2 regions of the Microbacterium abyssi genome follow, and region 1 is predicted to be linked to the other one. Evidence: predicted binding sites of a transcription regulator. Region 1 holds the regulator's gene; the other holds the start of a gene.
What was found. Region 1 encodes HspR, which represses chaperone genes until heat shock. Its sites were predicted from a motif close to AAGTTGAGTCNNNNNGACTCAACTT; they were not measured.
Positions count from the first base shown of each region.

Region 2: the regulator HspR is predicted to act here: its motif matches at 5,143-5,167, upstream of IM776_RS03295 (ATP-dependent Clp protease ATP-binding subunit).

Region 1 is NZ_CP063815.1:3,104,104-3,111,790, reverse strand. It holds gene IM776_RS14985 (ATP-dependent endonuclease) at 1-39, shown strand, start outside; gene IM776_RS14980 (DUF3817 domain-containing protein) at 86-547, shown strand; gene IM776_RS14975 (alpha/beta fold hydrolase) at 565-1,392, shown strand; gene IM776_RS14970 (hypothetical protein) at 1,414-2,031, opposite strand; gene dnaK (molecular chaperone DnaK) at 2,215-4,074, shown strand; gene IM776_RS14960 (nucleotide exchange factor GrpE) at 4,077-4,700, shown strand; gene IM776_RS14955 (DnaJ C-terminal domain-containing protein) at 4,708-5,691, shown strand; gene IM776_RS14950 (heat shock protein transcriptional repressor HspR) at 5,787-6,206, shown strand; gene IM776_RS14945 (GntR family transcriptional regulator) at 6,251-6,916, shown strand; gene IM776_RS14940 (Gfo/Idh/MocA family protein) at 7,032-7,687, shown strand, end outside.
Region 2 is NZ_CP063815.1:674,854-682,540, reverse strand. It holds gene phnC (phosphonate ABC transporter ATP-binding protein) at 1-825, opposite strand, end outside; gene IM776_RS03305 (PhnD/SsuA/transferrin family substrate-binding protein) at 868-1,806, opposite strand; gene IM776_RS03300 (LysR substrate-binding domain-containing protein) at 1,953-2,561, shown strand; gene IM776_RS03295 (ATP-dependent Clp protease ATP-binding subunit) at 2,568-5,102, opposite strand; gene IM776_RS03290 (glutamine amidotransferase-related protein) at 5,218-5,952, shown strand; gene IM776_RS03285 (glutaminase) at 6,093-6,551, opposite strand; gene purU (formyltetrahydrofolate deformylase) at 6,635-7,498, shown strand; gene IM776_RS03275 (amino acid ABC transporter ATP-binding protein) at 7,523-7,687, opposite strand, start outside.

The sequences.
Region 1 (7,687 bases):
CTCACCGATCTCCTGCAGGCAGCGCTGCGCCGGAGCTGACGAGCAGATCACGTACCGTTGAGGGACACCCCGAACAAGGAGCGCGATGTTCCGCACCCCTGCACGCCTGTACCGTGTTCTCGCGATCGCCGAGGCGATCACCTGGACGATCCTGATCGCCGCTCTCATCGCGCGAGCCGTCGGAGCTCCCGGGATCGTGGTGACCGTCGGCGGGGGCATCCACGGGTTCGTGTTCCTCGCCTACGGCGCCACCGCGATCCTCGTCGCGTTTAACCAGCGCTGGTCGATCGGCGTCGGCATCCTCGCCGTCGTGAGCGCGATCGTCCCCTACGCCACGATCCCGATGGAGATCTGGCTGCACCGCACCGGCCGGCTCACCGGCGATTGGCGGCTCGAAGCGAGTGACCACCCGCAGGATCGCACCTGGTACGACCGTCTCATGCGATGGTTCCTCCGTCGGCCGTGGGTTCTCGTAGCGCTCATCGCCGTGGCCGTGGTGGCGCTGTATGTGATCCTCCTGATGGTCGGCCCGCCCGGCGGGAAGTGATGGAGGGGCGGATGCCGATGCATACGCTTCGCGAGACGTTCGAGTGGGACGGCCGCACCGTCGCGTGGGATCGATTCGGATCCGGCCCCGCGCTTGTCTTTCTCCACGGCACGCCGTGGTCGTCGGCGCTCTGGCGGCCGCTGGCCGACGCGCTGGCGTCGCGATTCACCGTGCACCTCTGGGACATGCCCGGATACGGCCAGTCGTCGATGGATGCCGCACACGCCGTGGATCTCGGCGTCCAGGGCGAGCTGTTCGCCGCGCTCCTCGGGGAGTGGCAGCTCGATCGGCCGCACGTCGTGGCGCACGACTTCGGCGGCGCGGTCGCGTTGCGCGCGCGGACGCTGCACGGCACGCGCTATCGCTCCCTCTGCCTCGTCGATGTGGTCGCTCTCAGCCCGTGGGGCTCACCGTTCTTCACCCTCGTCCAGCAGCACGCCGACGTCTTCGCGCAGCTGCCGCCGCACGTGCATCGCGGTGCGGTCGAGGCATACATCGCCGGCGCGAGCCATCTCGGACTGCGTGGCGAGGATCTCGCGATGCTCGTCGAGCCGTGGACGGGATCGCTGGGCCAGCCGGCGTTCTATCGGCAGATCGCGCAAGCCGACGAGCGCTACACCGACGAGATCGAGCACCTGTATCCGACGATCGACGAGCCGACGCACATCGTCTGGGGTGCCGACGACGCCTGGATCCCGGCTGACCGAGCGCATCGCCTGCAGTCGCTGATCCCTGGCTCATCGCTCTCGATCCTCGAGAGTGCCGGGCACCTCATCCAACTCGATGCGCCCACCGCCCTGGCTGTCGAGATCTCCCGATGGCTGGATGCGCAGTCCGCTCAGTAGCGCTGTCCTCGACCGGCCGAGTCAAGGCTGTGATGGAGCCTCGATGGAGATCATGTTCTTCGACAGCACTTCTTCGGCGGCGACGCTCAGATCCACACCTTCGCACATGATCATCACCTGGACGGAATAGTTCAGCTCGACGAAGGCGCGAGCGGCGATGAAGCGGCCGACACCGTTGACGGTGAAGGAGAACTGGTGGTGGGCGACCTGGGCATCACCGGGGCCGTACCTGAGGAAGTATCCGTCACTGACCGACTGGGCGAGCTCGACTGGATCCTCACCCAGTTCGGCGGCGATCACTGCATCGGTGGCCTCCAGATCGTTCATGTCACCGGCGTCGCCGAGCGCTCCGCCGCGGAACGCGGCGACACAGGTCCGATCCGCGTTCTCATACATCCACCGTCCCGGCGCAGCCATGCGGGCGACTTCCTCCCATCCGTCGTCGTGGGCGAAGCCGTCTCCCCAAGAGACGTCAGTGCCGGCCGGCAGGGTGGCGCCGTCGCTGAACGAGACCGAATCGAGAGAGGGCGTGCGTGCGGCAACAGGCTCAGGCGGCTGTTCTGCAGCGCAGGCGCTCAGCGCGAGTCCGAGTGCGAGCGCGCTCGCACTCGCGAAGGTGTGAAGCAGTCGATTGCTCATGCTCAGCGAGCGTATTGAGGTCGAGCGACTCATGGGCGGTCTGTGGATAAGACAAAGTTGAGCCAGTTCATATCAAGTTCATTTGACAGCGCACGCAGCCGAGGCGTACAGTTGAGCCATCGCGACTCAGGTTTCCCGGGTCGCCCTCAGACTCACTCGTACTTCAACCAGAAGGAGAATCGCATGGCACGTGCTGTAGGAATCGACCTCGGAACGACGAACTCCGTCGTCAGCGTCCTCGAGGGTGGCGAGCCGAAGGTCATCGCCAACGCCGAGGGCTTCCGCACGACCCCCTCGGTGGTCGCGTACACCAAGGACGGCGAAGTGCTCGTCGGCGAGACCGCCAAGCGCCAGGCCGTCACCAACGTCGACCGCACCGTCGCATCCGTCAAGCGCCACATGGGCACCGACTGGAACTTCGACGTCGACGGCAAGAAGTGGACGCCGCAGGAGATCTCCGCGCGCATCCTCATGAAGCTCAAGCGCGACGCCGAGTCCTACCTGGGCGACACCGTGACGGATGCCGTCATCACCGTCCCCGCCTACTTCAACGACGCCGAGCGTCAGGCCACCAAGGAGGCCGGAGAGGTCGCGGGTCTGAACGTCCTGCGCATCATCAACGAGCCGACCGCTGCAGCCCTCGCCTACGGCCTGGACCGCGGCAAGGAGGACGAGCTCATCCTCGTCTTCGACCTCGGTGGCGGAACCTTCGACGTCTCCCTGCTCGAGGTGGGCAAGGACGACGACTTCTCGACGATCCAGGTCCGCGCCACCGCGGGTGACAACCGCCTCGGCGGTGACGACTGGGACCAGCGCCTGGTCGACCACCTGATCAAGCAGTTCAAGGAGACCAGCGGCGTCGACGTGTCCTCCGACAAGATCGCCCTGCAGCGCCTGAAGGAGGCTGCGGAGCAGGCGAAGAAGGAGCTGTCGAGCTCGACCAGCACCTCCATCAACCTGCCGTACCTGTCGCTGACCGAGTCGGGCCCTGTCTCGCTGTCCGAGACGATCACCCGCGCGAAGTTCGAGGACCTCACCAAGGACCTCCTCGACCGCACCAAGAAGCCGTTCGAGGACGTCATCCGCGAGGCCGGCGTCAAGGTCGCCGACATCGACCACGTCGTGCTCGTCGGTGGATCGACCCGCATGCCGGCCGTCGCCGAGCTCGTCAAGCGCGAGACCGGCAAGGAGGCCAACAAGGGCGTCAACCCGGACGAGGTCGTCGCTGTCGGCGCCGCTCTCCAGGCCGGTGTCCTCAAGGGCGAGCGCAAGGACGTCCTGCTCATCGACGTCACCCCGCTGAGCCTCGGCATCGAGACCAAGGGCGGGCGGATGACGAAGCTCATCGACCGCAACACCGCGATCCCGACCAAGCGCAGCGAGACCTTCACCACCGCGGACGACAATCAGCCGTCCGTCGCGATCCAGGTCTTCCAGGGCGAGCGCGAGTTCACCCGCGACAACAAGCCGCTCGGCACCTTCGAGCTCACCGGAATCGCGCCGGCTCCCCGTGGCGTCCCGCAGGTCGAGGTCACGTTCGACATCGACGCGAACGGCATCGTCCACGTGTCCGCCAAGGACAAGGGCACCGGTACGGAGCAGTCGATGACCATCACGGGCGGCTCGTCGCTGTCGAAGGATGACATCGAGCGTATGGTCCGCGAGGCCGAGGAGAACGCGGCCGAGGACAAGAAGCGCGCCGAGGCCCTCGAGCAGCGCAACCAGGCCGAGACGCTCTCGTACTCGATCGAGAAGCTGATCAAGGAGAACGAGGACAAGCTCCCCGCCGAGGTCAAGGACGAGGTCCAGGCCGACGTCGACGCTCTGAAGGCGGCACTCGCCGGCGATGACGACGACGCCGTCAAGACCGCATTCGACAAGCTGAACGAGTCGCAGGGCAAGCTCGGCGAGGCGATCTACGCCCAGTCGCAGACCGACGCCGCGGCCGGCGCGGCACCCGAGGGCGAGGCCCCTGCGGACGAGGCATCCGATGAGGATGTCGTCGACGCCGAGGTCATCGACGAAGAGGACGAGAAGAAGTAACCATGACGGACAAGAACTTCGACGAAAACGGCGAGGTTCCCGGCGACGAGGGGTCGGATGCTGCGGCATCCGGCCCCGCGCCGCAGGAGAACCCCGACTCCACTGAGGCACAGGCCGCCGAGGGATCCGATGACGACCTCACGGTCGACGACATCCTCGGCGCGGAGCAGAGCGAGGAAGCGGCCGGCGCCGACGACGCGCTCGCGGACGCGGAGAACGCGCTGCTCAACGACCTCAAGCGCCTGCAGGCCGAATACGCCAACTACCGTCGACGCACCGAGGAGCAGCGCCACGTCGAGATCGCGCGCGCCAAGGGCGAGGCCGCCAAGGGCCTGCTGCCGGTGCTCGACGATCTCGACCGCGCCGCACAGCACGGCGACCTCGTGGAGGGCACACCCTTCTTCGTGATCGGCGAGAAGGTCCGCGCTGTCGTGGAGCGGCTCGGTGTCGTCGCCTATGGCGAGACGGGCGAGGAGTTCGACCCGCAGCACCACGAGGCGATCTTCCAGCAGCCGACGCCCGGCGTCGAGAAGTCCACGATCCTCGAGGTCGTCGAGGTCGGCTACCGCCTGGGTGAAGTGGAGCTGCGCCCCGCGAAGGTCGTCGTCGCCGTCCCCGCGGAGTAGGTGATACATGGCCAGCCAGGATTGGTTCGACAAGGACTTCTACAAGACGCTCGGCGTCTCCAAGGATGTCAGTGACGCGGAGCTGAAGAAGACGTACCGCAAGCTGGCGCGCAAGTATCACCCGGACTCCAATCAGGGCGATGCCAAGGCCGAGGCGACGTTCAAGGAGATCAGCGAGGCGTACTCGGTGCTCTCCGACCCGGAGCAGCGCAAAGAGTACGACGAGATCCGGGCCATGGGTTCGGGGGCGCGCTTCACCGCGAGCGGTTCCGGCGCGGGTGGCTTCGAGGACGTGTTCAGCCGATTCGGCCAGGGTGGTCGCGGGCAGAGCGCCGACTTCGAGGACATCTTCGCGATGTTCAACCAGGGCCAGGGCGGCTCCTTCGGCTCCGGCCGGTTCGGTCAGACGAGCGGCGGATACCGAGGGTTCGGCGGCCCCCAGAAGGGCGCCGACGTCACGGCCCGCACCACGCTCGACTTCGTCACAGCCGTGCAGGGCGAGACGATCACGCTGCAGGGCGAGGACGGCAAGCCGTTCAAGGTGAAGATCCCGGCCGGTGTCGCGGACGGGCAGAAGATCCGCCTGCGCGGTCGTGGCCGGCCTTCGCCGGATGGTGGCGAGAGCGGCGACATCGTCGTGTCGATCACGGTGCGTCCGCACCCGGTGTTCACGCGCGATGGCCTGAATCTGCGCCTCACCGTGCCGGTGACCTTCACCGAGGCGACCCTCGGTGCCACCATCGAGGTGCCGACGCTCGGCGGCGATGTGGTCAAGCTCCGTGTCGCGCCGGGGACGCCCTCGGGCCGCGTGCTGCGCGTCAAGGGCCGCGGCGTGAAGAGCTCGAAGGGCACCGGCGATCTGCTCGCCGAGCTGCAGGTGGCCGTCCCGACGCATCTGGACGACGCCGCGCGAGAGGCGCTGCAACGGTTCCAGGAGCTGGAGCCCAAGGAGAACCCGCGCGCCGACATGATGGCGAAAGCGCGGGCCTGACCCCGTGGGTCGTTGAGCGAGCGCAGCGAGACGAAACGCACTGAGCGAGCGAAGCGAGTCGAAGTGTCGGAACGAACGGAAGGACGGTGATCACGATGGTCGAGGATGAGGACGCCCCGGTCTTCGCGATCGCCGTCGCGGCCGAACTCGCCGGCATGCACCCGCAGACGCTGCGCCAGTACGACCGCATCGGACTGGTCGTGCCCGGTCGCACGCGCGGCGGCTCGCGACGCTACTCGCCGCGGAACATCGAGCAGCTGCGCGAGGTCGCCCGCCTCTCGTCCGACGGGATGAGCCTCCCGGCGATCGCACGGCTGCTCGATCTCGAGGATGAGGTGCGGATGCTGCGCCGCCGGGTCATAGAGCTCGAAGGCGCGCTGCGCGCCGAACGGCAGAACCGTCCGGGCGTGCGCGTGTTCGCCGCTGGAGCGACCGGTGTGGTTCCCGTGACGGGCGGTCGCCGCATCCGTCGCTCGACCGAGGTGGTGCTCTGGAGTCCGAAGAACGACGGCTGACCGGCAGCTGTGTGTATTCTGTTCACTGTTAACAGGAGGATGCAGTGACGCAGACTGTAAAGCGCGGCGAGTCTCTCGGCACCCAGGTGGCCGGAGTCCTACGGCAGCGGATCGTTCGGGGTGAGCTCGCGCCAGGGGCGCGCATCACCGAGGAGGCGCTCGCCGAAGAGTTCCAGGTCAGCCGTGGGCCGGTCCGAGATGCGCTCACGCAACTGAGCTTCGAGAAGCTCGTCGAGATCCAGCGCCCGCGTGGGGTGTACATCGTCGGACTGAGCCAGGACGATGTCGACCAGCTCTACAGTCTCCGCGGGGCGCTCGAGCACCTCGCCCTCTCCCGTGCGATGCGGGTGGACGAGGATGAGCGGTGGAGCGAGATGCTCCACGCGGTCCAGCGGATGGCGGATGCCGCCGACGCGGGCGATCACGCCGCCTTCGTCGCCGCGGATCTCGACTTCCACTCGCAGATCTACCACCTCGCGGATCACCCGCGCCTCGCCGGCGCGTGGAGCCAGTACCTCCCGACCTTCACCGCGCTGCTCGAGGTGACCATCAATCACGACGACGATCTGCACGAGTCGTCGGTCGACCATGTGCGTCTGATGAAGGTCATGCGCGAGGGCACGCTCGATGAGGCCGCCGGCGTGCTCGCAGCGCACCTCGACGGCGCCCGGGAGCGGATGCTCAGCGAACTGCGAACGCGCGAAGCCTGAGCGGCCCCGCGCCGATCCGAGCGTCGGCGGCATGTGGTAACGTTGCCACAATTCCACCCGAACGAGCTCGTCCATCGGCGCGCGTTCGGCCGGGTCCGAGTCCACACGAGGGAGTGTGCGCGATTTGATCGACGACATGATCGGGGTGGGAGTCGCCGGATTCTGGCATGTGCATGCCGACGATTACGCCCGCGAGACGACAGCGCACGGCGGCACCAGGCTCGTCGCAGCATGGGATCCCCACGAGGAGCGGGCTCGGGAGGGCGCACGACGCCTCGGGACGGACCACGCGGAGACGCTCGATGCGCTCCTGGCGCGACCGGATGTCGACGCGATCACCGTGACGACGGCGACGAACGAGCACACCGACGTGATCCGGAGGGCGATCGCCGCCGGAAAGCACGTCTTCACCGAGAAGCTGCTCGCCCCGACCGTTGCGGAATGCGAAGAGCTCGTCGATGCCGCCCAGCGGCAGGGCGTCGCGCTCGTCGTGTCGCTGCCACGCCTGTCGGAGCCGCTGATCGTCACGGCATCCCGGCTCGTCGACGATGGATCACTGGGCGATGTGACCTACGCCCGTGTCCGCATGGCTCACGACGGCTGGCTGGGAGGGTGGCTGCCCGAGCGGTTCGCCGACCCGGTCGCGGCCATCGGCGGCGCCTTCTCGGATCTCGGATGCCACCCGGCATACCTCGTGCAGCGATTCCTGGGTGCACGGCCGGACCGCGTCACCGCCTCATACGGTCGTGTCACTGGCCGGACAGTGGAGGA
Region 2 (7,687 bases), 840 kb from region 1:
GCGGACCTGCTCGCGTGCCTCGGCGAGCTCGTCCTCGAGCGCCTCGATCTCGCCGGTCGTGGTGGCGACGCGGCCGTAGATCTCCATGACCTCTTCGCGGCTGAGGCCTTCCGTGTGCGTGTCGAGCACGACGCGGCCGGCGCGCAGGCCGACGATGCGGTCTCCCCAGCCGAGCGCCAGGTCGACCTGGTGCAGGGAGCAGATGACGGTGAGGGACCGCTCGGCGGCGATCTCGCGGATCAGCGCCATGACCTGGCTGCTGGACTCGGGGTCGAGGGATGCCACCGGTTCATCGGCGAGGAGGATCTCAGGGTCCTGCATAAGTGCGCGGGCGATCGCGACGCGCTGCTGCTGTCCGCCCGAAAGCTGGTCGGCCCGCTGATACGCGAACTCGAGCAGGCCCACGCGGTCGAGATGGCCGAGCGCCTTCTCGCGCAGCGCCCGCGGGTAGGTGAAGATGCCCACACGCGGGCCGCGGAGCGTCGCCAGCCCGCCGGTGAGCACGTTCTCGAGCACCGTGAGGGCCCCGACGAGCTCGAACTGCTGGAAGATGAAGCCGATGCGGCCGCGCACTGCACGCAGTGCACGGCCGCTCAGCTCTGACACCGACTCGCCGAGCGCGACGACCGATCCCTCGGTGGGGATTTCAAGCCCGTTGACGTGCCGCAGGAGCGTCGACTTGCCCGAGCCCGAGAGCCCGAGCAGGACGACGATCTCGCCGCGTTCGACGGACAGCGACACCTCCGAGAGAGCCGGGGCGGCGGCTCCGGGATAGGTCTTTCCCAGATCCGTGATCCGGACGGCGGAGGTGTCGCTGTTCGTCATGTCAATGCTCCTGGCTGTGCGTGTCGGTCAGGTGATGGTGCGTCAGGCCCGGCAGGCCTCGACCTCGTCGGCGATCTCGGTGCACAGGGTGCGGATCAGGTCGTAGTACGCGTCGTCGACCGCGCCGAAGCCGAACCAGCCGTCGGTGAGGAACTCGTTGAGCTCGACGCCGGCGTCGGTGAGGTCGGACTGGGTGCTGTCGGCGAGGGCCTCGACGAGCTGGTCCTGGACATCCTGCGGGAGAGCGGCCTGCATGACGATGGGGGCAGCGGGAACCTGCACGCGCTGGACCTCCTCGAGCTCACCCGACTCGATCAGCGGGTCGGCGTCGATGTCCTGTGCGAATCCGACCTGGCAGTCGGTGCCCTCAGCGACCTTCTTGGCGTTGAGGTCGTGCTCCTCGCCGAAGAAGCGGTTGTCCTCGGAGACGGTCACGCCGGCCTCGAGCAGGCCGCCCATCGGAACCGCGAAGCCCGAGGTGGAGGTGGGGTTGACGAAGCAGACCGGACGGTCGGCGAAGTCCTCGAGCGAGGTCACGTCGGTGGCAGCCGGGTTCTTGACGGCGACGGAGAAGTAGCCGGGCTCGGCACCCTCCTGGGTGATCTGCGCGCCGATCGGGACGATGTCCGCGCCGGCGTTCTGCGACTGGTAGTACGTGAAGGCCGAGATCTGCGCGATGTCGATCTGGTCGGCGGCGAGGCCCTGCACGACGGCGGTGTAGTCGGTCGCCTGGAAGAACTCGACGTTCTTGCCCGTGATCTCGGCGATCCAGTCGGCGATCGGCTGAGCGTCCTGGTCGGCGCCCTCGTGGTCGGGCAGAACGGCGAAGACCAGCGTGTCGGAGTCGCCCGAGGCGAAGGTGCCTTCGGCGGCTGCGCCATCGGTGGTGCTGTCAGCGGTGTCCGCGGCACAGGCCGAGAGGCCGAAGGCGAGGGTGAGGCCGGCGGCGATCGCGAGACCGCGCTTGAGGGTGGACTGCATGGGGGAACCTTTCGAAGGTGCGGGTGCAGGGTGATTGATCGGCAGAACGGCCGACGGGACGAGCTAACGACCGCCGAGCGACTGGAGCGCATAGAGACCCTGACCGGGGCGTGAACTCGACATGAACAGCCGAGTAGCCTGAACGCATGGCATCGCGCACGTCCGCCCCCCGCACATTCCGGCTGGGCGCAGTCCCCGGCGCGACGCCGGGCAAGTGGATCGACACCTGGAAGCAGCGGATGCCGCGAGTCCCCCTCGAGCTGGTGCCGATCGAGTTCGCCGACCAGCGTACGGCGGTGGAAGAGCTGGATGCTGCGCTCGTGCGCCGTCCGATGGACGACGTCGATGATCTGCACGTGATCCCGCTGTACGACGAGGTGCCGGTCGTGGTGGCATCCGCCGAGTCGCACCTCATGGCCGCCGACGAGCTGACCGCCGACGACCTCGCCGGCGAAGTCCTGATCACTCCGCTCGATGATGTGCTCGGCCCGCTGGACCTGCCGACGGTCGCGCCGAGTTTCTCGCCGCTCGAGACGACGGCGGATGCCATCGCCACGGTCGCCACGGGCGTGGGAATCGTCGTCGTCCCCATGTCGCTGGCGCGCCTGCATCAGCGCAAGGACGTCGACTACCGCCCTCTCCTGGATGCGCCGACGTCCTCCGTCGCGCTCGCATGGATGCGAGATCGCACGACGGAGGACGTCGAGACATTCATCGGGATCGTCCGCGGGCGGACCGCGAACTCGTCCCGGTAGGGGGCGCTAGACGAGAACCGGCACCTCGACCGTGAGCCCCTCGGCTCCGGCATCCACCAGCACAGCGCCGCCGTCGGCGAGCGCCCCGGACACCAGCAGGTCCGCGACGCGGTCGTCGACCTCGCGCTGGATCAGCCGACGCAGCGGCCGTGCGCCGTACTCCGGCTCGTAGCCGTGCGCGCCGAGCCATTCGACCGCAGCGTCGGTCACATCGATCGTGACCGAGCGCTCCGCCAGCCGCGCCGACGTCGCCTGCAGCATCAGCCGCACGATGCGCCCGAGCTCCTCGCGCGACAGCTTCTGGAACAGCACGATCTCGTCGATCCGGTTCAGGAACTCCGGGCGCATGGCCTCGCGGAGCTTGCCCATCACCCGGTCACGCAGATCCTTCATCGACGCGAAGCCGTTCGCGGCGGCATCCTGCGATGAGACGAACCCGAGCGCTCCGGAACGCGAGGCGAGGAGCTCCGAGCCGACGTTCGAGGTCATCACGATCACCGTGTTGCGGAAGTCGACCGTGCGGCCCTGACCGTCGGTGAGCCGTCCGTCGTCGAGCACCTGCAGCAGCAGGTTGAACACGTCGGGATGCGCCTTCTCGATCTCGTCGAACAGCACGATCGAGTACGGATTGCGGCGAACGCGCTCGGTGAGCTGCCCCGCCTCGTCGTAGCCGACGTATCCCGGAGGGGCGCCGACGAGCCGCGAGACGGTGTGCCGCTCGCCGAACTCGCTCATGTCGAAGCGGATCACGGCGTTCTCGTCATCGAACAGGCGGTCGGCGAGTGCCTTCGCCAGCTCGGTCTTTCCGACGCCGGTCGGGCCGAGGAACAGGAACGATCCCACCGGGCGGCGGGCGTCGCCCATTCCGGTGCGGCTGCGGCGCACGGCGCGTGCCACCGCGGTCACGGCATCGTCCTGACCGATCACCCGTGCGTGCAGCTCGGCCTCGAGATCGGCGAGACGCTCGCGCTCGCCCTCGGTGAGGCGGCTGGCCGGGATGCCGGTGGCGCGCGCGATCACCTCGGCGATCTCGCGCTCGTCGACGATCGCCTCGGCGTCGGCGGTGCGGCCTGCGGATGCCGCGTCGATCCGCTCCTGAACCGCCGTGATCTCGTCGCGCAGCCGAGAGGCCTCCTCGTACTGCTCGGAGGTCACCGCGGCGTTCTTGCGCGATTCGAGGTCGGCGAGTTCCGCCAGCAGCGCTGAGGGGTCCTCGGGGAGACCGAGCTTCAGCCGCAGGCGGGCGCCGGCCTGGTCGATCAGGTCGATCGCCTTGTCTGGCAGCACGCGGTCACGCAGGTAGCGGGCACTCATCGCCACGGCGGCGCGGAGAGCTGCATCCGTGTACGTGACGGCGTGGTGCTGCTGATACGCGTCCTTCAGCCCCTCGAGAATGCGGACGGCATCCTCGGCGGAGGGCTCATCGACCTTCACCGGCTGAAAGCGGCGCTCGAGGGCCGGATCCTTCTCGATCTGGCGGTACTCCTTGAGGGTCGTCGCTCCCACCATGTGCAGGTCGCCGCGTGCGAGGCGGGGCTTGAGGATGTTTCCGGCATCCATGCCGCCGTCACCGGCACCGCCGGCGCCCACAACCGTGTGCACCTCGTCGATGAAGACGATCACCTCGTCCTTGTGCGCGGAGATCTCGTCCATCGTCTGGGTGAGACGCTCCTCGAAGTCACCGCGGTAGCGGGTGCCGGCCAGCATGGCGGGCAGGTCGAGCGCGATGATTCGGCGCCCCGATAGCTGCGCAGGTACGGCCCCGTCGACGATCGCCTGGGCGATGCCGTCGACGATCGCGGTCTTGCCGACGCCCGCCGCGCCGATCAGCACCGGGTTGTTCTTGGTGCGGCGGCTGAGGATCTCGATGGTCTGCTCGATCTCGTCGCTGCGGCCGATCACCGGGTCGAGCGCGCCCTCGCGGGCACGCGCGGTGAGATCGATCCCGAACTTGTCGAGCATGGGCGAGTCGGATGCCGGCGCCTCGGTGTCGGGGCTCTCACCGCCGACCGGGGCGGTGACGTGCTCGCGAGCGCCCTGCGTGAGGGCCTCGGCGGTGACGCCGGCGCGGGCGAGGACCTGACCTGCGGGCACGTCCTGGCCGAGCACCAGCGCGAAGAACAGGTGCTCCGGATCGATGTAGGTCGCACCGGCCGAACGTGCCACCTGGTAGGCATGGAAGAGCGCGCGGCTCGCGCTCGGCGTGATAGTGGCGGCGGCCGCTCCGGTCGCCTCGCCCGGCAGCGGCAGGCGTGCCTCGACCGCGTTGACGATCTCCGCCGGCCGCACACCGATGTTCTCGACAGCACGCACGACCGCGTCGTCCTCGACGATCATGCGCAGCACATGGAGGGCGTCGAGTTCGGTCTGGCCGCGTTCGAGGGCGAACCGGCCGGCGCGCTGCAGGATCTGCTGGGTGCGCGCGGTGAGGAACCGGCTGAGGTCGATGGATCGGGCCTGCCGGGCCTGTTCGCCCGCGAGATACCGGGCAAGGAAATCGTCGAACGAACCTGCGCCGGTATCGCTGAAGTCGTTGGGCACTTTGTCCTCCTGAAAGTTGAGCGTGCTTCACTCAAGTACGAAGTTGAGTGTACTACGCTCAAGTTCAACGCTCGCCACCGGACGATATTCCCGAGCGGGCGAATAGAATTCTCTGGTGGCCTCGATCCTGTACGTCTGCGTGAGGCCGGAGCAGGGTGCAGCGGATGCCGAGCACCGATCATTCCGGCGTGCGCTCGGCGTACCCGTGCTCGACCGGTGGGACCTGCTCGACAGGCCGCTGGATGTCGCCGTCGCCGATCGATACGACGGAGTCGTGGTCGGAGGCTCGCCGTTCAACGTCACAGCCGAGGAGCGCGGCGATCTGCAGCGACGGGTCGAGAATGATCTCGAGACGCTGGCTCAGAATGCCGCCGACGGCCCCCTCTCGGCGTTCTTCACCTGCTACGGCATCGGCGTCGTGACGCGGATGCTGGGTGGCACGGTTGGTACCGCGGTGCCGGAGTCGACGCGCGCGACGAGCATCCGGATCACCGCGGCGGCCTCGGATGATCCGATCTTCGGTCCGTCCGCGCCGTCGATGTCCGTCCTCACGGCCCACAAAGAGGGCTCGATCGAACCGCCGCCCGGAGCCGTGCTGCTCGCCGCGAACGACGACTGCCCTGTGCAGGCCTATCGGGTCGGAGACCGGCTGTATGCGACGCAGTTCCACCCCGAGGTCACGCCGCAGGACTTCGTGGATCGGATGGCGTACTACCGGACCACCGGCTACTTCGACCCGCGCGAGTACGACCTGACGGCCGAGCGCGTGCTGGCGGCATCCGTCACGGGTACGGACCTGCTGCGGCGGTTCGCGGAGAGGCTCAGGGCGGCGGCGGTTTCGACTCGCTGACGCTCGCTCAACCCGTTTCTTCTCCGGCCGCTGCGCCGCCTCCGCTCAACAACCCGCGGGGAAGATCCCGTTTGCGGGTCGTTGAGCGAGCGCAGCGAGACGAAACGTCCTGAGCGAGCCGGAGGCGAGTCGAAGGAGCCTCACCCCCGCAGCAGCTCGATCCGCTCGCGGAGGTACGCCTCGAGCGGCAGGTAGGCACTGGCGTTCGACCACCGCACCATGGGCACACCGCCACGCATGGCGAGCGGTCCCGAAGAGCCGCCGGCGTCGACGGCATCCACGTCGATCACCGTCCAGCCGACGTGCACGACCTCGCCCTCCCCGAATCCGCCGCGCAGTGCCATCTGGCGCCGGGCTGCGCGCTCGCGTGCCGACTCCGCCGTGTACCCGCGGCGGCCGGGATCGGCCGCGCGCAGCACCTCCGCCGTGGCGAGCGTCCGGTCGTCGGTGAGCAGCAGCACCCCGACGTGCCAGGCCTCCCCGACGCGCACGATCCGCTCGCCGCGCCAGCGCGAGGAGCGGTCCTCGCCGAGTCCCTCCTTCGGGACGCCCGCGAGCGCGCCGCGCGCATCGGCGAGCAGTTCGGCGGCGGAAGTCACGGATTCAGGCTACTCGCGCTCCCGATTCGTCACCGTCGCCGCGGACGCGGCAGAATCGATGCACACCCCTGCAAGGAGCATCCATGTCTCAGACCGATACCGCACGCCTGCTCATCGCCTGCGATGACCAGCCCGGGATCGTCGCCGCCGTCGCGAACGTCCTCGCTCAGCACGGCGCGAACATCATCTCGCTCGATCAGCATTCGACGGATGCCGAGGGCGGGCGCTTCTTCCAGCGCACCGTGATCCACCTTCCCGGGCTAGCAGCCTCCCGTCCGGCGCTGGAGGCGTCGATCGAAGAGGTGGCCGAGAGGTTCGGCATGGACTGGTCGCTGCACGACACCTCACGCCGCAAGCGGGTCGCGATATTCGTGTCGAAGTACGACCACTGCCTGATGGAGCTCCTGTGGCGCCAGCAGCGCGGACAGCTCGACGTCGACATCACCATGGTCGTCTCGAACCACCCCGACCTCGCCGAGTCGGTCCGCTCGTTCGGCGTACCGTTCGTGCACATCCCCGGCGGCTCCGAACCCGAGGCGAAGGCGACCATGGAGGCGCGCCAGCTCGAGCTGCTGCAGGGCAACGTCGATCTCGTCGTGCTCGCCCGCTACATGCAGATCCTCACCGACGACTTCATCGAGCGCATCGGCGCTCCGGTCATCAACATCCACCACTCGTTCCTGCCCGCGTTCATCGGTGCGAACCCGTACGCACGGGCCAAGGAGCGCGGCGTGAAGCTCATCGGCGCGACGGCGCACTACGCGACCGCCGACCTCGACGAGGGACCGATCATCGAGCAGGACGTCACGCGCGTCACGCACTCCGAGTCGGCCGCCGAGCTACAGAGCCGCGGCGCCGACGTCGAGCGCCTGGTGCTCGCCCGCGCCGTGCAGTGGCACGCGGAGGACCGCGTGATCGTGCACGGCCGCTCGACCGTCATCCTGTAGGCGCGGCGCACGCCGCGCGCGGTGTCAGAGGACCTTCGAGAGGAAGTCCTTCGTCCGCTCGTGCTGTGGCGCGCCGAACAGCTCGGCGGGGGTCGACTCCTCGACGACGACGCCGTCGTCCATGAACACCGTGCGGTCGGAGACCTCGCGCGCGAAGCCCATCTCGTGCGTCACGAGCACCATCGTCAT